Regions from separate parts of the Tardiphaga sp. 839_C3_N1_4 genome, predicted to be linked through region 1. Evidence: predicted binding sites of a transcription regulator. Region 1 holds the regulator's gene; the other holds the start of a gene.
What was found. The regulator LexA, encoded in region 1, represses DNA repair genes until DNA is damaged. The targets are predictions, from matches to a motif close to TGTTCNNNNTGTGTTCNG.
Positions count from the first base shown of each region.

Region 2: AB8A38_RS21900 (helicase-related protein) is a predicted target of LexA. The motif match lies at 3,319-3,336, and genes of this name have one in related genera.

Region 1 covers NZ_JBPWQD010000001.1:1,248,390-1,263,813, reverse strand. The annotation lists partial or broken gene AB8A38_RS06365 (ComEC/Rec2 family competence protein) at 1-2,209, shown strand, start outside; gene lexA (transcriptional repressor LexA) at 2,228-2,950, opposite strand; gene AB8A38_RS06355 (GNAT family N-acetyltransferase) at 3,252-3,821, opposite strand; gene AB8A38_RS06350 (Orn/Lys/Arg decarboxylase N-terminal domain-containing protein) at 3,843-6,200, opposite strand; gene AB8A38_RS06345 (molybdopterin molybdotransferase MoeA) at 6,356-7,564, opposite strand; gene AB8A38_RS06340 (hypothetical protein) at 7,664-7,963, shown strand; gene AB8A38_RS06335 (CbtB domain-containing protein) at 8,021-8,203, shown strand; gene AB8A38_RS06330 (CbtA family protein) at 8,207-8,932, shown strand; gene AB8A38_RS06325 (HAD-IA family hydrolase) at 8,929-9,555, opposite strand; gene AB8A38_RS06320 (MarR family winged helix-turn-helix transcriptional regulator) at 9,813-10,361, opposite strand; gene AB8A38_RS06315 (cytochrome P450) at 10,595-11,743, shown strand; gene AB8A38_RS06310 (2Fe-2S iron-sulfur cluster-binding protein) at 11,751-12,074, shown strand; gene AB8A38_RS06305 (ABC transporter substrate-binding protein) at 12,141-13,355, shown strand; gene AB8A38_RS06300 (hypothetical protein) at 13,540-13,716, shown strand; gene AB8A38_RS06295 (hypothetical protein) at 13,920-14,147, shown strand; gene AB8A38_RS06290 (hypothetical protein) at 14,244-14,663, shown strand; gene moaC (cyclic pyranopterin monophosphate synthase MoaC) at 14,685-15,206, opposite strand; gene trpC (indole-3-glycerol phosphate synthase TrpC) at 15,209-15,424, opposite strand, start outside.
Region 2 covers NZ_JBPWQD010000001.1:4,567,823-4,583,246, reverse strand. The annotation lists gene AB8A38_RS21900 (helicase-related protein) at 1-3,237, opposite strand, end outside; gene AB8A38_RS21895 (DUF3108 domain-containing protein) at 3,698-4,654, opposite strand; gene rpmB (50S ribosomal protein L28) at 5,027-5,329, shown strand; gene AB8A38_RS21885 (GmrSD restriction endonuclease domain-containing protein) at 5,597-7,531, shown strand; gene AB8A38_RS21880 (AlbA family DNA-binding domain-containing protein) at 7,535-8,320, shown strand; gene AB8A38_RS21875 (hypothetical protein) at 8,684-8,815, opposite strand; gene AB8A38_RS21870 (hypothetical protein) at 8,866-9,048, opposite strand; gene AB8A38_RS21865 (hypothetical protein) at 9,299-9,565, opposite strand; gene AB8A38_RS21860 (dihydrofolate reductase family protein) at 9,896-10,549, opposite strand; gene AB8A38_RS21855 (SRPBCC family protein) at 10,610-11,053, opposite strand; gene AB8A38_RS21850 (DUF2283 domain-containing protein) at 11,119-11,367, shown strand; gene AB8A38_RS21845 (PepSY domain-containing protein) at 11,487-11,819, shown strand; gene AB8A38_RS21840 (HAD-IA family hydrolase) at 12,072-12,704, opposite strand; gene AB8A38_RS21835 (AraC family transcriptional regulator) at 13,007-13,933, opposite strand; gene AB8A38_RS21830 (SDR family NAD(P)-dependent oxidoreductase) at 14,283-15,032, shown strand; gene AB8A38_RS21825 (diguanylate cyclase) at 15,273-15,424, shown strand, end outside.

The sequences.
Region 1 (15,424 bases):
CGGCAGGCGTCGCTGTCCCGTCAGCGACGTCGTCAACGTCGGGCTTGGGCACGCTCCGGACGTGGGTGCGGGCCGAAGCTGGTCCCGGTCGCTTGCTGCCTTGGGTGCCGATCGCTTTCGGCACCGGCATCGCGCTGTATTTTGCCGCTGAGCATGAGCCGATGGCCTGGGTTGCCGCGGCGACGGCAGGCCTTCTTTGCTTGGCTGCGTTTTTGCTGCGGCGGCAGCGATGGTTTCCCTTGATTTTGCTCATTGCGGCCATCGCGGCCGGCTTCGCGATGGCTGCCATGAAAACCGCGCGTGTGGCTCATGAGGTTCTGGCGAAGCCGCTCTATTCCGTCGCGCTTACCGGCTTCGTCGAAACTCACGAGGAACGGGAGCGCACGGATCGCTTCGTGCTGCGCGTTGCCACAATGGACAGCCCGCGCGTCGCACCGAAGCTCGCCCGTGTGCGGCTGTCGGTGAGAAGGGCACGGCGCCTGTCGTCGGCAGCTTCGTCGAATTGAAGGCAAGGCTGCAGCCGCCGTTGTCGCCGCTCCGGCCGGGGAGTTACGATTTCGGACGCGATCTGTACTTTCAAGGGATCGGCGCATCTGGCTTCGTGATGGGCGGCATCAAGGCAGTCGATCCGCCGATACTGCCGAGTGTGGCGCTACGCTATTCGGCGACCATGCAGGGGCTACGCGACGCCATCGATGCGCGGATCCGCACTGTGCTCTCGGGCGATAGCCGCGCCATTGCCACGGCGCTGCTCACAGGCCGCCGCGATGCGATTTCGGCTGACATCAATGATGCGATGTTCATCTCCGGCCTCGGTCATGTGCTGTCGATCTCCGGCTATCACATGGCGGTCGTGGCCGGAGTGGTGTTCTTTGCGATCCGCGCGCTGCTGGCACTGATCCCTGTCCTGACGGTGACGTTCCCGATCAAGAAAGTCGCTGCTGCTGCGGCATTGCTCGCGGCGCTGTTCTATCTGCTGCTGTCCGGCGCCGAGGTCGCCACGCAGCGTTCGTTCTTCATGACGGCCGTCGTGCTGATCGCTGTCATGGTCGATCGCCGGGCGGTGACGTTCCGCACGCTGGCGGTGGCGGCAATGGTCGTGCTGATCGTCGCACCGGAAGCGCTGATGCATCCGAGTTTTCAGATGTCATTCGCGGCGACGCTGGGGCTGGTCGCATTGGTGCAGATCGGCATGCCCGCGCTGTTTGCCTCGCCGGATCATTCCGCGACCGCGCGTGTGGCGCTGTGGGGCGGACGCGAGATCGTGATGCTCGTGCTGGCCTCACTGGTCGCGGGCCTTGCCACCACGCCATACGCGGCGTTTCACTTTCATCGCGTCACGCCTTACGGCGTTCTCGCCAATCTCCTCGCGATGCCGGTGGTCTCGGCGCTGGTGATGCCGGCGGGCATTCTCGGTTTGGTGGCCATGCCGTTCGGCTTTGACGGTGTGTTCTGGCGGCTGATGGATGTCGGCATTCAGTGGATGATCGTGGTCACGCAATGGGTGGCAGCCTTGCCCGGCGCCATCGGCCGAATGCCGGTGTTCGGCACCGGACCGCTGATATCAGCCAGTATCGGCATCATCGTGCTGGGATTGCTGCGCACGCCGTTGCGCCTCGCAGGGCTTGGTGTGCTTGCACTCTCGATTGTCTGGGCGTTGCTGGTCAAGCAGCCGGATGTATTGATCTCGGGGGACGGTCGCAGCGTCGCGGTACGGGGCAGGGACGGGCACCTGCATGTGATGCGCGGCGCCAAGGATACATTTTTGCTGAAAGAGTGGCTCGCCGGCGATGCCGATGCGCGTCTGCCGACCGATGCCTCCGTCAGCCACGGTGTGTCCTGCGACCGCGACGGGTGCATCACGCCGCTGGCCGATGGCGCTCTGGTGGCGCTGGTTCTACAGCCTGACGCGTTCACCGACGATTGCGAGAAAGCGGCGCTCATCGTCACGACGCGACAGCCGCCGAGGGATTGCAGGGCGCTGGTGATCGATCAGGATCGCTTGCAACGAAATGGTGCGGTGAGCCTGCAGCGAACCGCGAACGGCTTTACCATCGATGCCGTGCGGCCACGGGGCCTGGACCGTCCGTGGTCGCGCGCAATTCCCGATGAGCCCCAGCACGATCTGATCCAGACCGGTCGTCCACCGCAAAACCGGCCGGTGGATGCGACGCCGGCGGAAACCGATCTTCAATCCGAAGATCAGTAATCCGCCGAGGCGATAGCCTCAGTAACGCCGATACAGGCCAATCAGCTTGCCCTGAATGCGCACCCGGTTGGGCGGCAGGATGCGGACTTCGTAAGCATCGTTGGCGGGCTCCAGCGCGATCGACGCGCCGCGGCGGCGGAAGCGCTTCAACGTGGCTTCCTCATCGTCGATCAGGGCCACCACGATGTCGCCGGTGTCGGCGCTTTCGTTGCGCTGGATCAACACGGTATCGCCGTCGAGAATGCCGGCGTCCTGCATGGAATCGCCGCGCACTTCGAGCGCATAATGTTCGCCGGAGCCGAGCATGTCGGCGGGCATGCTGATGGTGTGGCTGCGGGTCTGCAGCGCCTCGATCGGCGTACCGGCCGCGATCCGGCCCATGACCGGGATAGCAACCGTGCGGCCGTTGTCATCATCGCCGCTGTGGCTAGCGATGCTGGCGGCCGAACGCACCTTGCCAAGCGTGCCTTCGATGACGCTGGGCGTAAAGCCGCGGCGTCCGGTACCGCCGGTGACCGGCGCGCCGAGCTCTGGCAGCTTGATGACTTCGATGGCACGGGCGCGATTGGGTAGACGGCGTATGAAGCCGCGTTCTTCCAGCGCTGTGATCAGACGATGGATGCCGGACTTCGAGCGCAGGTCGAGCGCATCCTTCATCTCGTCGAAGGAGGGCGGGACGCCGGCTTCCTTCAACCGTTGATCGATGAATCGCAGGAGTTCGTATTGTTTGCGCGTGAGCATCTGAAGCCATCCTCAGTTGACGGTGTCGGCCGCCGCGTGCGTTTCAAAGGGCCTTCGAACAGTGAGCCTCAATCCAGAGACGATCGTTCGAAGATCGGTTGCGCGAGTTCGGGCACTCTCAAACTACTCAAAGCCACAGAATCTCGAAACAAATCATGAACGAACACTATATGTTCCATATGTGTTCTGCAATGCTTAATTTGCCGTCAACAGAACGCACGTTGAGGGAGGTTTGAGGAGGTTGTTCCTCACCAGTCGTCGATCCTCGACGGATACGGAAAATGCTTCCCGGTCGCCTGGGCTACGCAGACGTCATGCGCCCAACGGGCGGCGGCGGTGTCGTGGAGCCGGTCGCCAGCGAGCGCTGAACCATGATCGTGTCGGCCCAGCGGCCGGAGCGATAGGCGACGCCGGGCAGCAAGCCGACGCGGGCAAAGCCGAAGCTCTCATGAAGGCCGAGGGAGGCCGTGTTGTCGGCATCGATATAGCCGATGATCTGCCGGAAGCCGGCCGCCGCGCAGACGTCGATCAGTTCGCGCATCAACAGGCGGCCGATGCCTCGGCCGACATGTCCGTGGTGGATGTAGATCGAATGCTTGACCGTGTAGCGATAGGCCGGTCGCTTGCGGAACAGCACCACATAGGCGTAGCCCACGACCTCGCCGCCTTGCGTGGCGACGAGGTGCGGAAATCGCTTGCTGCGCAGATTCTTGCGCCGGTCTCTGAGATCGTCGGGCTGCGGCGTGTCGGCGTCGCTGACGCCTTCCTCGACGCCTTGCCGGATGTGCCGGCGATAGATCGCCAGCATGGCATCGACGTCGGTGTCGCGCGAGGGTCGTATGACGACCGGCTGTTCGAGTTCCGTTTGCAAATCAGGCTCCTTACGTGCTCCCTATTCGGAGACCACATAAGTGTAAAGTCGGATCCGGCCATTGGCGTCGACCTTGCGGTAGATGCCCTGGATTTCGACGTCGAAGCCCGGGAAGGTGTTGAAGCAGGTCTCAAACATCTTGAGGTAATCGATCATCGGCTTGGAGCGTTCGGTGAGCCGCTCGCCCGGCACGATCGTGGCGATGCCGGGCGGATAGACCACGAACGGCGTCGTCGCGACCCGCCCGAAGATCTCATCGATAGGGAGGTAGTCGACGTCGTTGCGCACCAGACAGCGCGCGGCATCATGGGGCGACATGGCGATCTCCGGCAAGTGATCGGCGGCGAACTGTTTGGTCTGGAGTTCGCTCACATTGGCCTCGCGGAAGAACCGGTGCATGTCGCCGCACAGATCCCGCAGGCGTATGCCCGCATAACGCGCCGGCCTGCGCCGCGCGAATTCCGGGATGACGTCTTCCAGCAGCGCGTTGTCGTCGTGTAGCTTCTTGAACGCCACGAGACCGCTGATCAGCGTGCCGGCCTTGCTGGCTTCCACGCCGGGCGTCAGCAGGAAGAGCAGCGAGTTGAGATCGTTCTTCTCGGGCACGATGCGGTTCTCGCGCAGGAACTGGGCCACCACCGGAGCAGGGATACCGTGATCGGCATAGGCGCCGGTGGTGCGATCGAAGCCGGGTGTCAGCACCGTCAGCTTGTTGGGATCGGTCATGGTGAAACCGGCTTCCATACCGGGGAAGCCATGCCAGGCGGCGTCAGGTGCAAGCTGCCAATAGGACGGATTGGTGGCGAGCTGGTCCGTGCCGACGCTTTCCCATGGCACGTTGTGAACAGCGCCTTCGCTGGATGCGTCTGGAATAGCGACGCGCTCGGGCACGAAGGGTTCGAAGAACCAGCGGCGCTCAGTGCGGGTTTCCTTCTCCTCGAATTCGCGGCGGACGGCGCGCATCTTCTTGCGCAGCTCGATGCCAAGCCGGATCGTGTCGTCCCACAACACTTCGCCGGAGCGGCCCTTCATCATCTGCGCGCCGACATCCAATGATGCGAACAGCGGGTAGAAGGGCGAGGTCGAGGCGTGCTGCATGAAGCTTTCGTTGAAGCGCCGATGCTCGACACGGCGCTTCTGCCCGCGGATATGCCGGTCCTTCATGTGGATCTGCGACGCCTGCGAGAAGCTCGCGAGCTGCTTGTGGGTCGACTGCGTCGCGATGATGCCCGGCGAATCCGGGCCGAGCTCCTTGAGCCCCATGGCGAAGCGGCCGGCATAGAGCGGGTGGAATTTCATGAAACCCGCCCACGCTTCGTCAAACAGGATGTAATCGCAGAGATGGCCGATGCGCGCGATGATCATCTCGGCGCTGTAGATGGTGCCGTCATAGGTGCATTGTTCGATCACTGCCACGCGAAACGGACGCTCGCGCTTCCAGGCATCTTTGTCGGTGACCAGCGGATTGATGCGGATGCACTCGCGCAGCGCGTCCTCGTCGAGCGCATCCCAGTTCATCGGCCCGATCAGGCCCCAGGGATTGCGCGTCGTCGGCACATAGATCGGCACACCGCCTGAAATCATCAATGCGCCGTGCAAAGCCGCCTTGTGGTTGTTGCGATCGAACAGCACGAGGTCGCCATCGGTGACCAAAGCCGATAGCGCGACCTTGTTGGAGGTCGAGGTGCCGTTGAGCACGAAGTAGGTTTTCTCCGCGCCAAAAATCTGCGCGGCTTCCTTCTGCGCCTGCAAAGCAGGGCCTTCATGGGTCAGCAGATCGCCGAGATCGAGCACCGAATTGTCGAGGTCGTCGCGGAACACCGCTTCGCCGAGATGTTCCATGAACACGCGGCCGATCGGGCTGCGGCTGTAGAACACGCCGCCATTGTGCCCGGGGCAGGTCCAGAGCTGGTTGCCTTCTTCGGCATAGTCGACCAGTGCGCCGAAGAAGGGCGTCTTCAGCGTCTCGGCATATTGCTTCAACCGGCTGATCAGGTTCTTGGCGATGAAGGGCGGGGTTTCTTCTGAGAGGAACACATAGCCGTCGATGAAATCGAGCACCTCGACCGGCACGTCTTCAAACCGCTTGCGACGGATCAGCAGGATGATGGGGAAATCGAGGCCGCGTTTACGCATCAGGTTGATCAGCGCCGCGGTCTTGCCTTCGAGGCCCTTCTTGCCCCAGTCGACCACCATGCAGCCGATCGCTGCGTCGGTCTGGACCGCGATCGTGGCGTCTTCGAGTTTGCGCGCCTTGACGACCTCGAAGCCGGAACGCTCGATCTCATCGACGATCTGATTGAGGCGAATGCCCTCAAGATCGTCGGCGTCGAATGTTGGCATCGCAAACAGGAAATTGAAGCGTTTGAAATAGTCCATTTGTCCACCGATCTTGTTTCGCTGCGATCTCTCGCTGCGTTACGTGACAATTCAGTGACTGAAACCGCGTTGAGGTATCTCAGTCAGGAAAAAGGTTTGGAAGCATGCCGCAGGTGAGAGTTCCGAACGCGGCGTCGTTCTATGAGGGGGCGCCGCTAGGTTGGCAGTCGAATGATGGCGCATGAATCGCCGGCAGCCGCGGCCGGCGCGAATGGCTTGCGGATCAGAAGTCCTTCGGCAACAGCCAGATTTCCCAGCAGCGACGAGTCCTGTTTCATCACTGGCGTCGCCACAACGGTGCCGTCGCCACGGGTTTCCAGACGCGTGCGCAGGTAATCCTCGCGCTGGTCGTTGGCGGCGAGGTCGCGGCCGAGCACCGCGGGTTCGAGCGTGTGAGCGACCTCGTTTCGGCCGGATAGCGCGCGCAGCAGCGGCACCATGAACAGGAAGCCGCAGACATAGGACGAGACGGGATTGCCGGGCAGGCCGATGACGCGCATGCCCTGGCGGCGTCCGTGCATCATCGGTTTGCCGGGCCGCATGGCGATGCGCCAGAACGCCATCTCGACGCCGGCATTGATCAGGGATTGCTGCACGAGGTCATGATCACCGACTGACGCGCCGCCGGTGGTGATCAGCAGGTCGGCGTTCAGATCGATCGCGTGCTGAATGGCTGACATGGTCGCCTCCAGCGTGTCGATGGCGATACCGAGATCGATCACCTCGGCGCCTTCGGCCCGGGCCAGCGCACGCAGCGCGAAGCCATTGGAGAGCACGATCTGGCCGGGGCCGGGGACCGCACCGGGCATGACCAGTTCGTCGCCGGTGGCGAGCACGGCAACGACCGGCCGTCGCCGCACGGGCAGTGACGGATGGTTCATGCCGGCGGCAAGCGCCAGATCGCGGTCGGTGAGGCGGGTGCCGGCGCGGAGCAGGACATCACCTTCGTTGAAATCGACGCCGGCCGGGCGGATATGCTTGCCGGAAATCGCGGCCTCGTTGATCCCGACGATATCGCCATCCCGCGCGGTGTCTTCCTGGATCACCACGGCGTCGGCGCCAGCGGGCAACACGCCGCCGGTGAAGATCCGCAGGACTTCGCCGGTCTGCAGCGGACGGTCGAACGGCTTGCCTGCGGCGATCTCGCCGATCACGCGGAGCTTGGCGCCCAAAGTCGCATCGGCGGCGCGCACCGCATAGCCGTCCATCGCTGACATCGGCTCCGGTGGCTGCGTGCGCAGCGAAGCGATGTCGCGGGCAAGCACGCGGTGGAACGCGTCTTCCAGCGGCACCATCTCCTCAGGCAGCGCATCGGCGCTCGCGAGAATCGCGGCCATGGCATCGGTAACCGGCATCAGGGCCATCGCGGGGATCTCCGGCAGTGTGGGCGCCCGTCATAGCGGAGAGCGGGAGCGGACGCAAAACCAGAGCCGCTTTGGCAGGGCAGGGAAACACGATAGACATTGGCGATCATGACCGACAACCACGCCGCAACCGACGATGAAGCGCCCGTCTGGCGGGCCGATGTCGATGCGCTGGCATTCCGGCCGTCCAGCCATCGCGGGCTGTGCATGGTGCACCGTCATGCGTTCCGGACGCTGCTCCGACGCTACCCGTCGCCGGAGGACTGCGCGGCCTATTTTCAAGACCACAGAGCGGTGTTCCAGGCGGCGGCCAGTGTCAAACTCGCGCAGGCCTCGGTGGCGGCGGATGCGAATTTTCATCTGACCAGCCGCGATCTCGCCCGCGCGATGCAAAATTAACGGTCGCGCCGCGTGGGCAACTCGGCTAAATTGCCCCTCTATTTCGTGAGGATTCCGATGCAACAGACCCAGACCGCCCAGATCTCCGCCGTTACCACCGACGTCAATGTCGTCGTGCAGGCCGTTCTGGCCATGGCGCTCGGTCTGTTCATCGTCGGTGTGGTCGGCTTCTCGCATATCAGCGCCGTCCACAATGCGGCCCACGACACGCGCCACGCCAACGCATTCCCCTGCCACTGAGACATGTCCGTTTTCAGGTCGATCGTTTTCTCGGCAGCGCTGGCTGGCGTGATCACTGGCGCTGCCATCACCGGCGCCCAGATGGTCGGGACCATTCCCCTGATCCAGAAAAGCGAAGTTTATGAGCGCAAGGCGGAAGCTCCTGCTGCTTCTGCGCCGACGGCTGCCGCGCAGCCCGCCCATATGCACGACCATGGCGCCGCCGCCTATAGTCATGAGGCCGAATGGGAGCCTGCCGAGGGCTTGCAGCGCAATGCCTTCACTACGGGCGCCAATATCCTGACGGCCATCGGCTTCGCGTTGCTGCTGGCCGGCATCTTCGCGCTGCGCGGCCGGGCCGTGAGCTGGCGGGAAGGGCTGTTCTGGGGTCTCGGCGGTTTCGTTGTCTTCACGGCGGCGCCCGGCCTCGGCCTGCCGCCGGAGCTGCCTGGAATGCCTGTCGCCGACCTCACACTGCGTCAGACTTGGTGGATCGGCACCGCCTGCGCCACCGCAGCCGGGCTCGGCCTGCTGGTGTTCCGCAAGGCGTCATGGGCCGCCATTCTCGGCCTCGGCCTGATCGTGCTGCCGCATCTGATCGGAGCCCCGCAGGCACCGGCTGGCCATACGGATGTCCCCGAAGCGCTGTCGCACAGTTTCGTGGTTGCGGCGGTCCTGACCAGCCTGCTGTTCTGGGCACTGCTCGGCGTGCTCACCAGCATCGCCTTCCAGCGCATCTCGCGGACCTAAAGCCCGAGTGCCTTGAGCGCCTCGGCGACCGATGTCGGCGAGGTCACATGCACCGCCTGCAATCCGCAGGCGCGAGCGCCCTCGATATTTTCTTTCAGGTCATCGAAGAAGACGATGCGCTCAGCGGGGACGCCGATGGCCGAGATCACGTGCTGGTAGGCATCCGCATGAGGTTTGCGCAGCTTGATTGTCGACGAGAGGAATATCTCACGGAAATGCGAGAGCACCTCGGCGTAGTGCTGTGAGAAATGCGCGACATGGGCGGTGTTGGTGTTTGAGAAGGCGTAGAGCGGCAAGCGCGCCGCAGCCCGCGTGAGCAGCGGTGCGATGCCGGGCATTTCGCCAATAAACGTGGCATTCCAGCCTGCAAGAAGCTCTGCGTCAGAGAGCGTGACGCCCAGCGATTTCCGCAGCAATGAGAAGAATTCTTCGTCACTGATCAGGCCGGTCTCATAACGCCAGAACGTCTCGTCGCGAACGAAGCGCGCCAGCATATCCGCCGGCTTGCACCCGGCGCGTTCGGCCCATGCGGCCACCGTTCGCTCGATATCGAAATCAATGACGACACGGCCGAGATCGAACAGCAGCGCGTCGGCGGAATGGGGCGCGAGGGGCAAGGTCATCGGTTTCCTCTAACAATCTCTGTGAAATCCGGCAACGGGCGTGCCGCAGTGCACGTTTGCGATCGTGGCAGAAAATCCTTGTCCTCTCCTGACAAACCGTCCCGATATTTATGTTGCCTAGGCAACTAATTCGTGAGAGCCTTTCCAAAGAGGGCGCATGCGAGAGCAGTCAACTGCCGGGCCCTGCAGGGAGAGAAACGATGGTGGACCGCTTGTGCGGGACAGCGATTGATGACGCGCGAGTAACGCGTGGTGGCCTAGCCGGTTACCGCGCCGAGATTGCCGTGAATGCGTCGCAGCAAGTCGATCAGCACTTCGCGTTCGCTTTCATCCAGACAGGACAGCAGCTTTCGCTCGCGTTCCAGCGCGGTCACGATAACGGCGTCATGGGTCGTGCGACCCTTCGTGGTCAGCGTAATCGAATGGGTGCGCGCGTCGTCCGGGTCGGCATTGATGGCGACCAGGCCGCGCTCTTCCAGCATGGCAAGCGTGCGGCTGACCGGTCCCTTGTCGAAGCCGATGACGTGGCAGATGCGCGAGGCGGGAATGCCGGGCTCGATCGCCAGCAGCGACATGATGCGCCACTCGGTAACATTCACGCCAAAGCGCTTCTGATAGAGCGCGGTCGCGTTGCGCGAGAGCTTGTTTGCAATGAAGGTGATGAAGGCCGGTACATAGCGCTCAAGATCGAGCAACTGCCCGCCTTTCGAAGCGGGCGCTCTCGCGGCGACAGTCCTGACATTGACCTTTGTCACTTTCGTCTTGGCGGGCTTTCGAACCGTTTTTCCCGATCCATTCTTGCTCATGCACCACGATCCTGCCTGCCAGCGTGACGTCGTCGAAATCGGCGAGATCACATGGTCCTGAGGAATAGAGACACGCAGCCACAATTGCCAACAAGAAAATATGGGAGATTCACATGGTTGCCACGGTCACGACGGCATCGCCCCACACCCCGCCGGTGCTGTCCTTTGGCGGAGCCCTGCCGAACGACGCATCGTCTCAGCCCGTCGTCCACCTCGACGTCGATCCCTTCGCCATGGACTTCTTCGCCGATCCTCACCCCACCCACGAGGTGCTGCGTGAAGCCGGGCCCGTGGTGTATCTCGACAAATGGAACGTCTACGCGGTCGCGCGCTATGCCGAAGTTCATGCAGTCCTGAACGATCCCGCGACGTTCTGCTCGAGCCGCGGCGTGGGTCTTAGCGACTTTGCCAGGGAAAAACCGTGGCGTCCGCAGAGCCTCATCCTTGAAGCCGATCCGCCAGCGCATACGCGCACGCGCGCGGTACTCAACAAGGTCCTGTCGCCCGCGGTGATGAAGCAACTGCGTGACGGCTTCGCCGCGGCAGCCGATGCCAAGGTCGATGAACTGCTGGAGCGGCGCAGTTTCGACGCGGTCGCGGATCTTGCCGAAGCCTATCCACTATCGGTGTTCCCCGATGCGATGGGACTGCAGAAGGAGGGCCGCGAAAACCTGCTGCCTTATGCCGGTCTTGTCTTCAACGCCTTCGGTCCGCCGAACCAGCTGCGCCAGGACGCCATCGAACGCTCGGCGCCTCATCAGGCCTATGTCGCCGCGCAATGCCAGCGCGACAATCTCGCGCCGGGCGGTTTCGGCGCCTGCATCCATGCGCGGGTCGACACGGGCGACATCACTGCCGACGAGGCGCCGCTGCTGGTGCGCTCATTGCTGTCCGCAGGGCTGGACACGACGGTGAACGGTATCGGCGCTGCCGTTTATTGCCTGGCGCGCTACCCGCAAGAATTCGCGCATCTGCGCAGCGATCTGCCGCTGGCGCGCAATGCTTTCGAGGAGGCCGTGCGTTACGAAAGTCCGGTGCAGACCTTCTTCCGCACCACGACACGCGATGTCGAGATCAGCGGTTGCCGTGTCGGTGAGGGCGAGAAGGTGCTGATGTTCCTGGCCGCCGCCAACCGCGATCCGCGCCGCTGGGCCGATCCCGAACGCTACGACATCACCCGCAAGACGTCCGGCCATGTCGGCTTCGGCTCCGGCATCCACATGTGCGTCGGCCAGCTCGTGGCGCGGCTTGAGGGCGAGGTCATGCTCTCCGCACTGGCGCGCAAGGTCGCGGCGATCGAGATCACCGGCGAGGTCAAGCGCCGTTACAACAACACGCTGCGCGGGCTCGAAAGCCTGCCGGTCACCTTCACGCCTGCCTGAGGATTCCATGCCGAGCATTACGTTCATTCATCACGACGACCGTGCCGAGACAGTCAGCGCCAATGACGGCGATAGCGCCATGTATACGGCGCTGCTGCATGGCATCGACGGCATTACGGGCGAATGCGGCGGAGGCGCGGTCTGCGCCACCTGCCACGTCTATGTCGACGACAGCTGGCTGGGCAAAGTTGGCACAGTCGGTGCCGACGAGGATGAGTTGCTGGAGGGCGTCGCCAGCGAGCGGCTGCCGAACAGTCGGCTGTCGTGCCAGATCAAGATCACCGAGGCGCTCGATGGCCTCGTGCTCCGGCTGCCGGAGCGACAGGTGTAACTCGCAAGCAAGACCGCGACCGGCAACGTCCGGACCCGCGTAATCAAGGTAGAGGGGAGAGGCGAAATGAAGGGCTTGAAGACGTTTTTTGCCGCAGCGGCATCCTGCGTGATGGCGACGGCGGTGCAGGCGCAGGTGTCTGACGATGTGGTGCGGGTCGGTGTGCTCAACGACATTTCCGGCGTGTTCCAGGACACCAACGGCATGGGCTCGGTGGAAGCCGCGCGGATGGCCGCCGAGGACTTCAACGGCGGCGGCAAGAATATCAAGGTCGAGATCGTCTATGCCGACCATCAGAACAAGGCGGATGTGGGCTCCGCCATCGCGCGCAAATGGCTCGATGTCGAGAAGGTCGACGCCATCGTCGACGTGCCGAATTCGTCGGTCGGTCTCGCCATCAACAATATCGCTCGCAACACAAAGATGACGTTCCTGGCGTCGTCCACGGCGACCTCGGATCTCACCGGCAAGGATTGTTCGCCGAACACCATCCAGTGGGTCAACGACGCCTGGGCCACCGGCAACACCACCGCGACGGCGATGATGCAACGGGGCGGTGATGACTGGTACTTTCTCACGGTGAACTATGCGCTGGGGCAGGGCATTGAGGCCGAAGCCACCAATTACATCGCGAAGAACGGCGGCAAGGTGCTGGGGTCATCGAAGCACCCGCTCGGCACCTCCGATTTCGCCTCGCTCTTGCTGCAGGCGCAGAGCTCCAAGGCCAAGGTGATCGGCCTGGCTAATGCCGGCGCCGATGCCATCAATGCGGTGAAGCAGGCCGGCGAGTTCGGCATGCAGGACGGCCCGCAGAAGCTGGTCGCGTTCCTGATCTTCATCAATGACGTTCACGGCATGGGCCTGAAGACCGCGCAGGGCCTGTTGCTGACGGAATCCTTCTACTGGGACATGGATGACGATACCCGCGCCTTTGGCAAACGCTTTGCGGCGCGGCCGGGCATGAACGGCAAGATGCCGAGCGCCAATCAGGCGGGCGTCTATGCCTCCACGCTGGCCTATCTCAATGCCGTGGCCGCCAAGGGCAGCGACGATGCCAGTGTCGTCGTACCGCAGATGAAGACCTTCAAGGGCAAGGACAAGCTGTTCGGTGAGGTCACGATCCGTGCCGATGGCCGTGTCATTCACCCGATCTACCTGTTCGAGATCAAGAAGCCGGCAGAGTCGAAGGGGCCGTATGACTATTACAAGCTGCTCTCGACCATCCCTGCCGAAAAGGCGTTCCGGCCGATGGCCGAGGGCGGTTGTCCGATGATCAAGTAGCCTATCGCGCATCGATACCGGCAACGTCAGTCGTTCCCGGTATCGATGTGGGGTCAGTTGCGGGAATTGGCGGATCGGTAGGTGACTTGCTGCTTCGCAGAAAATACATGCGGGCTATTTCAAACCTAAAAGGCTATTCCACGTACCTAATGACATCGAAACCCTTTGATTTAAAGGATCTGGAATGTCGATTGTGGTTGGATTGATGGTCTTGCTGCTGCCGCCTGCTGCGTGGCTGCTGGTCAAACGATATGAGCGTCATCTCGATGCGCAGATCGGGCCGTGGATCGTCAGCGAGATGAAGCCGCAGCGCAGCCGGCGGCGTCTCGTGCGCGAGCACCGTGATGACAGCGATCGCTGAAATCCGCCCTTATTCAGGTTACCGCAAAACTTACAATGCGCGCGCGTAACTAAGTAGTGCGCATTCACACTTGACCTCGTCCTGCTTGGTAGTGCTGATCCTGCCACGAGCCCCAGCCTGGATGTCTCATCCGTCCGGTTGGTCGCTTGATGTGGCCCGGGACCGCCGCCAAACACCCCCCATGTCGCGCGCGGTCCCGGTTATTGTTCGTAAACAAGATCGATGACGGCGCAGGATCGCGATTTCGCAGTGATGACGCGCTCTGGGACCTTCATGAGAAATTGCGCGTCGTGCTGGCCGCAAAGATGGTTGCGCAGCGACAGCAGCTCGAGGAGCGCCTGCGCGATCTCGAACAGTTCGCGATTTCGTCGAAGCGTGCTGTCGCAGCATTGCGGTCGATGGCCGAGAGCGGTTGTCCGATGATCAAGTGACGGCCACTTGTTCGATGTCGCTGGCGATCATCGGGAATTATTTGCGGCAACTGGTGTTCTGAGGATGGGGGCCCACACCTGCGACAGGAGTGTGCCATGCTCAGGAAAATGTTGATCGGACTTGCCACAATTGCGGCCATCGGCATGACGTCCGTGCCGATGGATGCTTCCGCGCGCGGCGGCGGCCACGGTGGTGGTTTCCACGGTGGTGGTGGTTTTCACGGGGGTGGCTTCCACGGCGGCGGTATGGCCATGGGCGGCCTGCGCGGCGGCGGGTTCGGTGCAACTCGTTTCGCCGCCATGCCCGGCGGAGCACGCTTCGCCGGCATGTCCAATCGAGGCTTCCATCACTTCGGTCACCACAATCGCCACTTCCGGAATTTCGCCCCGTTTGTGATCGGATTCGGTTCGTCCTACGCCTATGCGGGCTATCCGTATTACGACAACTGCTATGACGTTATACGGGTGCGGACTTATCACGGTTGGCGATGGCGGCGCGTGTATGTCTGCGGCTGACGCCGGGCGACCGCGGGGTCTTCAATTCGCGGCGTTGTCCGTCACCAGATAGTGCCCGGACTTGCCACCCTTTTTCTCGACGAGGTGGATGCCCTCGATGCGGACACCGCGCTCGACGGCCTTGATCATGTCGTAGATCGTCAGGGATGCGACGGAGACGGCCGTCAGCGCTTCCATCTCGACGCCAGTGGGGCCCGTGACCTTGACCGACGCACGTACGCGGCAGCCCGGCAGTTTCTTGTCGGGCGTGATGTCCAGGGTGACTTTGGATAGCGCCAGCGGATGGCACAGGGGGATCAGATCCGATGTGCGCTTTGCCGCCATGATGCCGGCGATACGCGCCGTGCCGAGCACGTCGCCCTTCTTGGCGTTGCCGGAGACGATCATGTCGAGCGTCGCCTTGCTCATGATCACCAGACCTTCGGCGACCGCGATGCGTTCGGTCGCAGGTTTCTCGGACACATCGACCATGCGGGCCTCGCCCGAGGAATCGATGTGGGTGAGGGCCGGGGCCTGCTTCGATTTTTTCGTCTTGCCGGCCATGATCAACGCGTTCCGTTCGCGCGCTTGAGCAGCGTCTGCGTTGCCGCCGTCACGTCCGCCTGCCGCATCAGGCTTTCGCCGACCAGGAAGGCGGAAATGCCGACGCGTTCGAGGCGCGCGAGGTCGTCCGGCGTGAAGATGCCGCTCTCGCCGACCTTGAGACGATCCTTCGGTATCATCGGCGCCAGCGTTTCGCTGGCGGTCAGCGTGGTCTCGAA
Region 2 (15,424 bases), 3.3 Mb from region 1:
CTTGCTGTCGCGGTTACCGCGATTGCCACGGTTGTCGCGGTTCGGCGCACCTTCGGCGGAGACCGCGGCGGCCGGCGCGTCGCTGCGCGGACGGCGGAACTCGTTGTTATTGTTGCGATCACGGCGGCCCTGGCCTCCGCGGTCATGCCGCTCGCGCTGCGCGCCATCGGCCACGGCGCCTTCGGCGGGAGCCGACTGCGCAGCGCCCTGCGGGGCGTTGGTATTGCGATGGTGGCGGTTGCGATCGTGGCGCGGCGGACGGCGTTCTTCCGAACGGCCACCCGGGCGCCAGACTTCGACCAGTTCGGGCTCGGCAGCGACGGCAGGAGCCGCGGCGGCGTCGCCCTCGGCAGGCGCAGCAGCATCGGCCACTGCAGCAGGTGCGGTCTCGGCAGCAGTCCCGGTTTCGACAATGGCCGCAGCGGGCTCTGGCGGCGCTTCGACGGAAGCCGTCTCTTCAACAGGCGCAGCTTCAGGCGCGGTGCTGGGCACCAGCGCGACTTCAGGCAACAGCGATGCTGACGGCACCGCGGCCGCTTCTTCAACCGGAGCTGCATCAGCAGTTGCATCGGCGGCTGTCTCGGCAGTCGCGATCTCAGCCGTCTCGGCCGCTTCAGCGGCAGCCTCGACCGCAATGACATTGTCCTCACCGGGCTTGTCGGACTCGGCAAGTCCCACCAGGGCGTCGGGCTGATCGCCCGTGTTGTCATCGGCCTTGGGCTCGATCGGCGTCGTCGCAGCGACCGGCTTTGGCGGTGCCGGCGGCAGCGGCGCCTTTTTCTCCATGCGATAACCGAGAGCACGCAGGATCGAGGCGAAATCTTCGCCGGCCGAACCGGTGAGCGAGGTCATCGCCTGCGTCACCACGAAGTGGCGGCCATCAAAGGCGCCCGCGGGCTTCTCGCCCGGAGACGCTTCACGCCACGCCAGCGCGGGACGGATCAGATCGGCCAGACGTTCCAGAATATCGACGCGCACGGCGCGCTCGCCGCATTGGCGATAGCCCAGCACGCGATAGGCATCGCGATCGAGCAGCTTGTCGACCGGGAAGGATGTACGGCCCGACCCTGCGAGGTGCTGTGCGCTCGACAGCGCCGACATATCGACATTGTCCTGCTTCAACGCCCAGAGCAGCGCCGCGAGCGAACGCCCCGCAGGCTTCAGCAGGCCAGGGATATAAATGTGATAGGCGCCGAAGCGGACGCCATATTTGCGCAGCACGGCGCGCGACGGCTGATCGAGATCCTTCATCTCGGTCGCGATCTTCTGCCGCTCAAGCACGCCCAGCGCTTCAGTGAGCTGGAACGCGATGCCACGCGCGATACCGGTGATGTCTTCAGCCTTCGTGAGATCGAACAGCGGCCCGAGCAGCTTCTCGATATGCGTCTTCAGCCAGAGATCGAGACGGGCCTGAACCGCATCGCGCGGCGCGCCGGAGAGGCGCTCATCGGCGATGATACGGAGACGGGGATGCAACGCATCGTCGGCTGCGACCAGACGGGCCACCGCGTCGCCGGTCCAGCGCATGGTGCCGTCGGAGGCGAGCACGAACTGATCGTCCGGCGCGTTGCCGAGTTTCTCGGCGCGCGCGTCGATCTCGCCGGCCAGCGCCTTCAGCGCGGTGGCCTGCAAGGCCTTCGCATCCGAGCCAGCCTCGGCCGCATCGGGCAAAAATGTAAATCCGTCGAGACGGCCAATCACATGGCCCTCTACGATCACTTCGCCCGTCTTACCAATTTCAGTATTCAGCATCGTGTTTTCCCGCAAGCGGCGCATCAATACACTGGTACGACGATCAACGAAACGCTCAGTGAGCCTCTCATGAAGGGCATCTGACAGTTTATTTTCCAATTCGCGCGAAATTCCCTGCCAATGATCAGGATCTGAGAGCCAATCGGGACGATTTGCCACGAATGTCCAGGTCCGGATTTGCGCGATTCGGCCCGATAACGTGTCGATATCGCCATCGGTTCGGTCCGCTTGCGCGATTTGAGCGCCAAACCAGGCATCGGGGATGCGCCCACGCTGCATCAGGAAGTTGAAGATAGTGACTACCAGCTCTGCGTGTGCAGCGGGCGCGATGCGGCGGTAATCCGGAATCTGGCAGGCGTCCCACAGTTTCTCGACGGCGGCGTTGCCCTGCGCCATCTCGCGCACGTCGACGTCACGGACGGCATGATCGAGCACGCGAAGGTCTTCGGCGATCGGCGCACGGGTCAGTGCCTCGTGGCGCGGCACCTCGGCCAGCGACACCTGCAGCGATGCGATCGACGAGAAATCCAGCTTCGAATTGCGCCACTGCAGCACCTTCACCGGCTCGAAGATGTGGTTCTGCAGCTGATTGACGAGTTCGGGCTCGAACGGCTCGCAGCGGCCTGTCGTGCCGAAGGTACCGTTGCGCGTGGCGCGGCCGGCGCGGCCGGCGATCTGCGCGAATTCGGATGGCGTCAGACGGCGGAATTGATAGCCGTCATATTTGCGATCGCTGGCGAAGGCGACGTGGTCGACGTCGAGATTGAGGCCCATTCCGACCGCGTCGGTTGCCACTAAGTAGTCAACGTCACCATTCTGGAACATCGCAACCTGCGCGTTGCGCGTGCGCGGCGACAGCGAGCCCAATACGACAGCAGCGCCGCCGTGCTGGCGCTTGATGAGTTCGGCGATGGCATAAACTTCATCGGCGGAAAACGCGACAATCGCTGTCCTGCGCGGCTGCCGCGTGATCTTGCGATCGCCGGCGAATTCCAGATGCGACAGACGCGGCCGCGTCACGATGCTGGCGCCCGGCAGCAGCCGCTCGATGATCGGGCGCATGGTGGCGGCACCCAAAAGCAGCGTTTCGTCGCGGCCGCGGCGGTGCAGGATGCGGTCCGTAAAGACGTGGCCGCGCTCCAGATCAGCCGCGATCTGGATTTCGTCGACGGCCAGAAACGACACGTCGAGATCCCGCGGCATCGCCTCGACGGTGGAGACCCAGTAGCGCGGCTTGGCGGGCTTGATCTTCTCTTCGCCGGTGATCAGCGCAACGGCTTGTGGTCCGACGCGGTCGACGATCTTGTTATAGACCTCGCGCGCGAGCAGCCGCAGCGGCAGGCCGATGATGCCCGACGAATGCGCGAGCATGCGCTCGATGGCGAGATGGGTCTTGCCGGTATTGGTGGGGCCGAGCACTGCGGTGACGCCGGCGCCGGGGGCCCTGCCGTTGGACAGCGTGGGCGGAGAAGACAAAAAGGCCATGTTTTTCAGATATTTCCGCGCCGCCGACTGTCAAGGACGGAGACAGGTTACGACGCTTCAGAGCCGCACTTTTTGATGGTTTGGAACGAGTCCGGAACGAAAGCGGCCCGAATCGGTGACTCGGCACCTCCATGGCCGCATCACCCCAACATCTCGCGCTGACATTCTCCGAGACTGACTAGATCAAGTTTGTGACAGCGCAACAAGGGCCGACAAATCCCCGAAGTTATGAACAGCGCACGGACTCCGAACCGGCTTTGAGTCAAGCGCCCGTCGCATGAAAGTCGCAAGCCGGCTGCAACAAAGTCGCAAGAAAACCGGCGATAACGGCCGTCAATTGGCATCCGGTGTTGCGGCCATGTTGCGGCACTCCGGCGGCAACACGCGCGCAGTTCCACGGTGATTCCGCAGCGCCCGTCGCGCCTCCGTCCGCTCAATCGTGTCTGGTTCTCAGTTCGACTCAGTTCGTCTTCGCCACGGCCTTGGCCGGCGCGGGGGTGGTGACGAATTCGGTGGCTTCCAGCATGGCGACGCCGAGCGGGGTCGGCACCACCATGCGATACGGCACCAGCACGCGGGTGCCGGCGATCGGCACCAGGGTCACTTCGATATTGCGCTGGGCGGCAAGATATTTGATGGCGGCGCGGTCGGGCACATAGCCGGCGATCGGCGTGAAATAGACGGCGCAGACGATGGCAGGCCCGCGATAGCCCTTCTCGGCCTTCACGCTTTCCATGCGCTTGTAGTCGAGCTTGAGATCGTAGCGCATGCGGCCGTCGAAGATCGACGCGGCGGTGCGGCACGAATCCGGCGTCAGCAATTCGCCGGTGCCGCCGACGCGCATCAGCGAGCCGGTCATCGGATCGATCACGTTACGGCGATGCGCATCGGTGATCGGAATCTTCTCGGGATCGAGCGGCGGCTCCGGCTCGATGGAGAACTCCTTCACATAGCCCGGCGTGATCAGCATCTTGATCGTCTCGGACTTCTTCGCGGAGGTGGTGACGGCCTGATAATTCGACGGCACCAGCGCGCCCGCGACCACGCGGCCGGTGGACTGGCCGGAGCCCGAGCCGCCGGCAAATGCTTTCAGCAGACCCGCGGTGCCGCCACTGGCGGTCGCGGAATACTGGTCTTCGTTGATGTCGATGGCCCACTGGCCCTTGCCCACCGCAATGCCGGCGAGGCTGGCTTCATATTTCGCTTCGAGCTTGCCGCCCGCCAACACCGCCTGCGCGGGGGCCTGAACCGGCACGGCCGGGGCCTGGCCTTGAGTCTGGCTTTGGATCTGGCCTTGCGCCTGCGCCGAGGCCTCCACCGGCAAAACCGGCAGCATCAGGCCCGCGGCGACGGCGAAACGCGCGCCGAGGCCCGCAAATCGCGATTTTGCTGGCGCGGCGGTCCGCAGGGTCGTCACCGGTCGGGTCACAAAGCGGGGCGTGCGAAGGCTCACTTGCTGATATCACCTGGTCGGCGATCCCCGGCTCAAGGCGCAGGGCCGCATCGCTCAATTGGGCTGGAGCGACCTGTTTCCGGCCCGAATACGTCGTTTATATGATGGGAACCGGGTTGGATTCCATGTGGTTTCCGCTCGTAGGACGGGCTATACAGAACCCGAATGCGGGGGTTTTTGCCGGTTTTGCCGCGACTTTTGCGAGCCGGATATCTTGACGATCGCGGCCAAGCCCCCTATACGTCCGCCACTCCTGAAATGGACGTGATTTTTGACCCCCTGCCCGGCTTTGGGCTCTTCGCCTTTTAGCTGCGGGGATGACAGAGGATTTTCGCCATGTCTCGGCGCTGTGAACTGACACTGAAGGGCCCCCAGGTGGGCCACAAAGTGAGCCACTCGAACATCAAGACCAAGCGCCGGTTTCTGCCGAACCTGGTCAATGTGACCTTCCTGTCCGACGTGCTCGGCCGCGGCGTGCGCCTGCGCGTGTCGGCGAATGCCGTGAAGTCGGTCGACCACCGCGGTGGCTTCGACGCCTATCTGATCAAGGCCCGCGAGAGCGAGCTGTCGCAGAAGGCCGTGCTGCTGAAGCGCGCCATCGAAAAGAAGAAGGCCGAAACCGCAGCAGTCGCGGCCTGAGCCTGACCCGCCGCTCACCTTGAGCGGATAGAAATTTGAAAACGGCCGGATCGCAAGATCCGGCCGTTTTTGGTTTGTAAGGGGACCCGCGCCACTTCACTGATCCAAAACTTTGTGCGCCACCTGAAGATCTTTACCTTCACTAGCAGGTGGCAGAGCATTCGTCGTAAGGTTGATTGCAAGATGTCTGCATATCCTTACTAGAGCGATTCGATTGCTCTGTAGCGAATTTGCTACCCTGCAACGATTCACGGGGAAGAGAAGCTTATGGCCGGAATTCGCATCATTGATTACTCGATTGCCAATCTCATCGACAGTCTCCGAAGCGCGACTTGGCAGGTTCCAAAGTTTCAACGAGAATTCGTCTGGGATACATCAGCCATTGCAGCTTTGGCCACGTCCATCATCGACGCATATCCTGTCGGCATGATTACGCTGTGGGAGCAGTCGGATCGCAATCCCTTGGATCTGGAACGTCTCTCTATCCAAGACTACGATGGCCAAGCTCGAAAGCAGGTTACAAAATATTTCGGATCCGATGAAGGAAATCAAAGGGTCTTTGCCATTCTCGACGGCCGCCAGCGATGCACTGCGGTCGCTATGGCCTTCGCTGGATTTACGCCCGAGTTTCGCGGAAGCAAGTATGCAGGTCGCTACTTCCTTAACGCGTCGCAGCCGGACCCACTTGAACGAGTTGTCTTCAAGAAAGCCAGCGAACTTGAGAAGGCGGGCTTAACGACTAGTGCAGCGTGCATTGGCAAAGGACTCTTTCCACTAGCCAGCGATGTTCCTGGCGAAGCCGTTCTCAGAACTTGGTATCGCTACGCGCAAGAAATCAAAAACCCTGAGAACTATCCAAACGGCGAGCTTCCGGAAGCAACCGAGCTTGAGCGCCGAAACGCGATAGTGCAATCCGCCTTCGACGGAATCACCGAAACGAAATTGGCTGCGTGTATAGTTCCCGAAAAATATGACCTTGGTCAAATTTGCGAGATCTTTGAAACGCTGAACCTATCAGGGATGAAAGTTTCGACGGTAGACTTGATAAATTCATGGATCTACCGCGAGACAGAAGCGAATGATGGCGGACCAATCCACATCCGCGAATGGATAAGAGATTTCGGCCAGATAGACGGCGCAGTCGGCTGGGCGGTTCCTGAGCGACGCCCCGAGTTAATCGCGCAAATTGTTACAGCAGCATTTGTTGCGCTCGACAGAAAAGACAAACCAAAGCCTCGCCAAGTTAGCGGCACGAGAAAAGTTACTACAATTGATTCTGTGAAATCCCCCGACTTGCTTGCCACTCCAGCCCTGCACTGGGAATTTATCGTTCAGAACGATAGAAAACTAGCCGCCTTCTTAGGCGATTTTCAGCGCCTCGTTGCTGATGGGCTTTTCAGTTACGATAAGTGCCCATATCCAATCTCTTGTTCAATCTACACTGGAATCCGGTGGCACAAAGAATTCGACCCCATCAGCAGCCATGGCATGTGGAGCGTTGCGGATTTAAACTCCCTTTTCAAAGCGTTCTTCTGGCGCAATGCCCTTGCAACTAGATACGATCAAGGATTTCTGACGACTCTCGCGAAAGATCTTTCCTACTTGAAAGACCTTCTACGCAAGAGGGGCGATTACAAAACAAAGTCGGCTTGGTTGCAGCATTGCGACGAAATGATAGCCACAGACCTCATAAACTCGGTTGACCTGCCTACACGGGATCAACTCATTGACTATTTAACCGATGGGCGCCCCGGAGGCGCTCGTCAGACCGCTTTGCTACTTCCGATGATTGCCGGAACGGTTCGCGACATTGATGGAGTTGACATATCCCTTACCTCCGAGGGCTCTCTTGAACTCCACCACATATTTCCTCGCAGCTGGTGTGCGGACAATGCGTCAGGCAAGCTGAAAGCATTTCTCGACAAAGAAGAAGCAGGGCGTGATTGGGTGAACTCGATCGCCAACCTTATGCCACTAGCTCGACCCACCAACAACGAATGGAAGGCAAAGTCCCCGCGCACTTTCATAGAGAACTCAGGAATCAAATTCCAAAGCAGCTCCTCCTTTTTCAAGGGCGTTTTTATCGGCCCTGAAGAATTTAAGCTTCTCTTGGCAGACCCCAAGCAAATGCCGGCATTCTGGTCACAAAGAGCAGGCCGCATCGCTGACGATCTGTTAGAGCGCACGAAACTCATGGTCTAACGAATGCCCTCCAATATCGTTGACTTCGTGTCGGCGGCGTACAGAAGCGGCGTGGAGTGCTCAATCGCCGAAATCCGAGTTCTTCCGGAATATGAAGGATTGAGCGCCCTTGAAGTTTTGGCGGCGCTTGAGAACGTATGTAAGCAAGCAAAAATAGATTGTTTCCCGCCAATCGAAACAGGGGAGCTTGATGACGTTCGGGTGTTTAGCGCGCGAAAACTGTCTAATGAATTCTATACTTCGCTCGATCAATCTCTGCGCGCCGGCGAAGGACACAAAGTCGAGTTCAAGCAGACACTCGGTCTGAATACGCGCAGACTCCAAAACGACCAGGGAGCACGCCATGAAGATTTATTTCAAGACGAAATAATCCATGAGGTTATCAAAACAATCACAGCATTCCTTAACGCAGACGGAGGAACGCTAGCCATCGGGATTTGCGACAACGGCAGCCCCTATGGAATAGAAAATGAGTTTCCATACATCGGCGGCAGCAAAAATCTCGATCAATGGGAGCTTCGCCTTACTGCAGCGCTTTCGTCGTTCATTCCTGACTACCGCCTTATTTTGGGATACTTGCAGTACGGGATTGTGGATAGAAACGGGTGCAAGATTTGCGTAGTAATTGTAGAACCGCGCCGTGATCGCATTTGTGTTTGTCGCAAGGCGAATAAGGATGGATCGGACGAGATTGTCTATCTCAGGGCGGGAAACCAGTCACTTAAACTGCAAGCACGCGAGATAGAGGCGCTAGTGTTTGATCGAGTTCGGAAGGAAGGCAATAGATGAACTTCGTGCGACGGCGTCGAAGCTCAAATGCTGTCGTCGCCTCAAGCAAGAGCGTGAAAAATACCTGATCTAGTATATCTGCCCTTCTGCGACCGCTTTTTTGACATCACGGGTTGAAACTGTTCCCCTCGCAAGGAGCGAACATTGCTCAAAGTGCTCTTACACGTGAAAACTACATCCCCAGCGGGGATACTCCTTTTTCCTGTAGAACGACTGGGTGATATACATGCGTGAACAGCGCAGGATTGGTTGGAGCGACTTTTATCCGAGCTAGCCCGCCCCCCCGGAAACGCAGCCCGCGCGCGTTGTTCTTAACTCGGTTGCGCCGCACGAGGCGTTGGCAACTCGCGGCTCTTGTCGCACTCAAAGAATCGCCTCAAAGCCCTTGCGCCGGATGACATCGAGCAGGACCAGGGTCGGTCCTTTCGGACTTTCCGTGCCGCGCTCGAGCCTGGAGACATAGCCGACCGTCAGCTTCAGGTAGCTTGCAAACACCGCCTGGCTGAGATTGGCCTGCTCGCGAAGGGCCTTGATGTCCGCGCCCGTCAGTTCACCCGATCTGCAAGAGTGGCGGCACCGCCGAGGTGACGCATCGTGATCTTGTCGCGGACAACGTCTGTCAGAACACCGCTGGCGTGCATGTCACGCGCCGTTTCCAGCAGCTCCAGGGCCAGGCGGGTGTTGCCCTTTGTCACGCGTGCTGTCCCGGCCTTTTTGCCGGCCGTCATCGCCCGCTTTTCGCGCCCTTTGTTAGTTGGGTTTTTAGCTGTCGAGGTCCATCCCGAACCTCTCGTCTGATAGAGATATCACGGGATTGGTAACATTGAGCAGATGGATCGCCCGTCTGTCATGAGCCCCCTCACCGCCGCGAAGACGCGCCGACCTCTCCCCGGCGGGGAGAGGTGCGGCACCGCCCTGATGTGCACGCGAAGCCCTTTCGAAAATGAAAGACGCGGCGATATCGGTACGAGGTGCCGGTCAACGAAGTGAGCGGGCGGTTTCGGTCCGGGTTGGTGCCGTCGCGGTCGTCATTTCCGTCCGCGGTGCCAGAACTCTCAGCTGATGCAGAGACGCCGTGGAGGTTGGCGCTGCCGACTGTTCCTGGACGTTCGCAGCTCCCAGCACACGAACCTGCACCGCCGATATCGGCAAACCCGCCGATCCATAGGTCGGCAACTCCGCAGCGAAGCCGGCGCAGCCACCCGCAATCGAGATCACGGCCGCGACGGCGATCGATAAGGTCATCTTCACTGTTAATCTCCTCGTAGGATTGAACGAGGGAGCCTAGACTTCTTTTGCTGCATTGCACAGTTCAATACCGCATTGCAACATTGCAGTTTCCGCGCATCGCGCCAGCCAGCCCGGCCTCCCGAGCCTGCCCCGGCGCGACCTTAGGTGCTTTACGAATATTTCGATCACAGACTGCAACGAAACGGTCATCATCGATCTGGTGGTCTCGGCACCCCCCTACGCCAAACGGACCATCGGTTCCTCATGTCGTGGATCGCGCCGTTACCGAACGCCTTCGGCAGTTCGACGACATGGCATTTTGGGATCGGTTTTTGGCGCAATTTCTCATAGCGGTGTGTGCTTTCGAGCGAATGTCATGTGTGCGACCCCGCCGGGAGAGGATGTCGTCTCGATCTCGTAGTCCTTCTCGAGACCCTCCACGCCATCCCACAGGCGTACGCCGCGGCCGAGCAGGATCGGAACCACTACGATGTGCATGTGATCGACAAGCCCGGCGGCAAGGAAGTCGCGGATCGTGGTGGGACCTCCGCCGATGCGCACGTCCTTGCCGCCCGCAGCCTCGCGGGCCGTCTCAAGGGCCTCGGCAGGCGAAGCGTCGATGAAGTGGAACACCGTGCCGCCCTCCATTTCAATCGATGCGCGCGGATGATGGGTCAGGACGAAGACAGGCGTGTGGAACGGCGGGTTGGGGCCCCACCAGCCTTTCCAGTCCGGATCCTCATGCCATGTGGGGGGACCGAACTTCCTGGCGCCCATGATCTCGGCGCCGATCCCGGGCGCGAACAGCCGCAGGAACGCGTCGTCGATGCCCGCCGTGCCGCCGGGCTGGCCGAGCATCTGGCGACCCCATCGGGTCGCGAACATCCATTGGTGCAGCCGCTCGCCGGCATGGCCGAACGGCGCGTCAAGGCTCTGGCCTTCGCCGGTGGCGAAACCGTCGAGCGAGACGGAGACATGTTGGACACGGGCGAGTGCCATGGCTGGCCTTCCTTCCTGCTGTTGGTCGCGCTTCCTTAAACCGTTCCGGAAGCGACGGCGCTACTGGTTGATCTCGGGCTCGACGAGTTTCGTGAGCTTGCGCAGGGATTCCTGCCAGCCGAGATAGCAGGCCTCGGCCGGGATCACGTCGGGTACGCCCTGCTGCTCGATGTTCACCTCCGTGCCGACAGACACGGCCTTCAACGTCACCGTGACCTTCATCTCGCCCGGCAGGTTGGGATCATCGAAGCGGTCGGTGTAGACGAGACGCTCACCGGGAACGAGCTCCAGATAGGTCCCGCCAAAGGAGTGACTGCCGCCCGTGGTGAAGTTCCGGAATGACATCCTGTGATGGCCACCGACCTTCGCATCCAGCTCATGGACGGTGCATGTGAAGCCATAGGGTGGGAGCCAGCTCGCAATCGCGTCAGGCTCGAGGAACGCGCGATAGAGCTTCTGCGGCCTGGCGGCAATGACGCGATGCAGACGGATCGTGCTGGGCATGGGCTTCTTCCTGTGGCTCGGTTACTTCGGTTGTCGTCCGGCGGGCAGCTTCCGCCGCCCGATACATCCATGACGAACGGGCCCGCCAGGCCCCGACATCTCAGCGGAATAAAAATCCTGACAGTCTCTCTATCGCGCTGAAGGATGCGCCCGGCGCCGGGAGCCGGGAAATCGTCGCAGGGCTGGTGGTCGATCTCGACGCCAACGGCGATGTGGTGGGCTTCGATATCGATTTTTCACCAACGCTTTGCCAGCTTTCTTTATCATCACTGACCTCGACCAAAAATCTCATTCGTGAGAGTGCTGATGTGTAGCGCATCACCGCTTTTCCCGCACCAAATCGCCTCATTTCCTCCGGGAACGCAGTGCAGCGTGCACCGTTCTTAACCCGGTTGCGCCGCATGCGGCGCGTGGGACAGATGAGGAGATTTCGATGCAACAGATTTTGAAGAAGGCCGTATTTTCGAAGGCCTTGCTTCCGCTGGCACTGGCGGGCGCGATTGGCGTCGCGGCGCCGGCCTTCGCCGCCGATGTCTATATGCGCCAGCCCGCGCCGCGCGCGGCCGTAGTGGTGCCATCCGGCCCGCTGACGCTGCAGGACGCACTGGCGATCGCCTCGGGGATCGGCGTGGTGACGGTGCAGAACACCCATTTCGACGACAACGAATGGGAGATCGAGGGCCGCGATCAATACGGCAAATGGATCCAGGTCGACATCGATGCGCGCACCGGCGAAGTGCGCCATGTGGACCGTTCGATTATCTGATCGGGTGGGAAGTGAGCAAGCGGCGCGCGATGAGCGCGCCGTTTGTTTTTTGTGTAGTGCAGCGACGGTGTGGCTCCCCTCCCCCCTTTGTGGGGGAGGGTGGCGCGTTAGCGCCGGGAGAGGGGGCCGCGGGCGACGGAGCTTGTGGCGCCCCCTCTCCCTGACCCTCTCCCGCCTAGCGAAGCTTCGCTTCGCCTGGGGGAGAGGGGACACTTCTGTCGGAGTGAGGTCGTCGAATACTGGTGACGTCGTTTAAGTCAGCTTCAATCCCGTCGCGGCTTCCAGCTCGGCCAGCGCCTGCGCGGCGGATGTCACCTTGATCGTGGTCATGCCGAGTTCGCGCGCGGGCTTGAGGTTGACGCCGAGGTCGTCGAGATAGACGCAGTGTTTCGGATCGACCGACAGTTTGTCGGTCATCATCGTGTAGATGCGCGGATCGGGCTTGCGCAGGCCGATCTTGGCGGATTCGATGACGTGATCGAACAGCACCATCACCTCGGCCACATAGAGCGCACGGCCGTCGGTGGAGCCCATGGCATTGGCCGGCAGGTTGTTGGTGATGCAGCCGGTCTTGAACGCCGCCTTGATGCGGCGCAGCGCCTCGACCATGTCGGGGCGGATCTCGCCTTTCAGCAGCTTGACCACATCGCGGCCCGGCACTTCGGCGCCGAGCGCTTTGGACTCGGCGGCGAACAGCGCATCGAAGGTTTCGAGATCGATTTCGGCGCGCTCGAATTTCGCCCAGGCGTTTTCAAAATGGTTGTCCGCATTGGTACGGCGGATGATGTCCTTCGGCAGGCCATGGCTCTGCTCGTAATGCGCAAAGGCCTCGAAGGGCGAGGAGGTGATCACCCCGCCGAAATCAAAGATCACCGCAGAGATCATGTTCTTCCCTTTTATTACCCGGCCGCTTTTATGAATCGACCACGCCGCCTCACACTCCGACGTCATACGCGGGCTTGACCCGCGTATCCATCTTCGTCTGCGCTCGCGGCTTAAGGTGGATTGCCGGGTCATCTAGCGAAGCTCGCTTCGCGCTGCCCGGCAATGACGTGGGGAGAGGACGGAGCGTGGCTGGGCGAACTCCGCGCGTGCGGAAAGTCCCCCTCTCCCGGCGCTACGCCCCACCCTCTCCCGCCTAGCGAAGCTTCGCTTCGCCTGGGGGAGAGGGGAAGAAAAGAGCGACGTCATCCCGCGACGCGGGCCTCGCCTCCGAGCACCGGGCCGCGCGCCGAGCCGACATCGCGGATCGGGGGCTGGCCGTAGAGCCGGGCATATTCGCGCGAGAATTGCGACGGACTCTGATAGCCGACCGCATAGCCGGCGCTGCCGACATCGAGGCGCTCGACCAGCATCAGGCGGCGCGCCTCGTGCAGTCTTAGCTGCTTCTGATACTGCATCGGCGTCATCGCGGTGACGGTCTTGAAATTGTGATGCAGCGAGGACTCGCTCATGCCGACGCGGTCGGCGAGATCCTCGATGCGGAGCGGGCTGGCATAGTTGCTGCGCAGCCAGGAAATGGCCTTGGCGACCTTGTTGCTCGGGCTTTCGGCCAGCGCGATCTGCCGCAGACGCGCGCCGTAAGGACCGACCAGCAGGCGATACAGCACCTCCTGCTCCAGGAGCGGCGCCATCACCGGAATGTCCTGCGGACGGTCGAGCAGGCGCAGCAGCCGCAGGGTGGCGTCGAGCAGATCGGCGGAGGCCTTGGCGACGACGACGCCGCGCTCGGGGAGCTGCGGATGCGCGGGCGCATCGGCATGGCCGTTGCCGAACCGGCCGAGCACCTCCTTCAACAGTTGCGGATCGATCGCAAAGCCCATGCCGAGATGCGGCTGCGCTTCCGACGCCTCGACGATGCAGGACGACATCGGCAGATCGAGCGACACCAGCACATAATCGCCGGCGGCATAGGTGTAGGTCTCGGTGCCCAGTTGCAGCCGCTTGGCGCCCTGCGCCACGAGGCCGAAACACGGCCACTGCGCGGTATGCACGAGCTGCGTCGGCTCGGTCTGCCGCTTCAGATAGAGGCTGGCGAGGCCGGTCGGATGGTCGCTGCCATTGGCGGCGTAACGGGCAATGATGTCGGCAATCTCACGAATCGTCTCGGTCACACGCAAACCCCTCAAGCGGCAGGCCTTTTATGCCGAGGTGTATCTAGGTGCAGTGCCGTGGCAGGGAAATGGCTGCGGGATCACTTTTGCAGGATCGTGCAAAACAGATGCAGGATCGCGCTAACGCCGACGCGGCTGCATTTGCGATAACAGCGTCAGCCACAGAGCAGATCGGCGAGCCGCCCGCGGGCCTCGGATCTGCCAGGCCATACGGGTATCGGGTCGAACTCCCCGCCTTGCGCGTCCAGACTGTTGTCGGGGCGCGATCACGCCCGGATCGATTCCGCCTCAAAATCTACGCACACGACTGACGATCAAGACAGACATCATCCAGATCTAAGGACATGCCATGACAAGACTGGCAGGAAAAGTTGCGCTCGTGACCGGCGCCGCGGACGGCATCGGCGCGGGCATTGCGCGGCGCTTCGGCGCGGAAGGCGCGGCGGTGATCGTGCATCACGCGGACGATCCCCGCGGCGCGGCGCGCGTGGTCGCCGAAATCGTGTGGCGCGGCGGCCGTGCCATCGCCGTCCAGGGCGACATCGCCCGCTGGCCGGACGTGCGGCGGCTGTATGAGGAAATCGCGGCGACCTTCGGCCGGCTCGATATCCTCGTCAACAACGGCGCCTTCGCGCGCAGCGAGGTGGCGGACGTGGTGTCCGAGGACGAGTTGCACCGGAAGCGCGAGCTGAAGGTGTTCGGCGCCATGCTGCTATGCCAGGAGGCGGTGCGGATGTTCGGCGTCGCCGGCGGCAGCATCGTCAATCTCACCGCGCTCGATGGCATTCCGACAGCGCCCGCATCGCTGCCGGACCCCGGCGCGGACGCCGCCATCGATGCCATGACGCGCGGATTGTCCCGCGCCTATGGCACGCGCAATGTCCGCGTCAGCACCATCGCGCCCGGGATGCTCGGCCCTGAGGAACCCGCCGCCATCGACGTGCTCGACGGCAGCGTGCGGAACCGGCAGTTCATCGCTTTGCCCGCTGCGCGCAACCACACAACCGAAGGCATCGCCGACATCGCCGTGGCGCTGACCTGCGACGACAGTGCTGATCGTTCCGGCCGCGACATCATGGTGGCCGGCGCCATGCGGTGATGCGGGAACCCGCTTTCTGGGTTCCTCCCGACGTTTGTGGGCGTGCCTGCGCGGCACGCCCACATTTCTTTTTGCGCACTCGCCGACCAAAGCGTCTCGATTTCTTTCACATCCTATTAACCGCCCGTCACAAAACGGCGAAACGAAACTGTTGATCACCGCGTAGCTGTCAAAGAATTACCGGTTCTGATGCTATGCGTCGGTGATTGTAACGCAGTCCTTTTTGATCGACGAAAGCCAATGCTGGCCCGTAATACATCCGAGACGACCCGCCGGATCTCCCCGCGCTGGCTGCTGGCCGCTGCGGCGATCGTCGTTGTCGGATTCACAGTCATCTGCGGCAGCGTGCTGATGAGCATGCGGCGCGGCGACGAGAAGCTGGCGCACCAGAC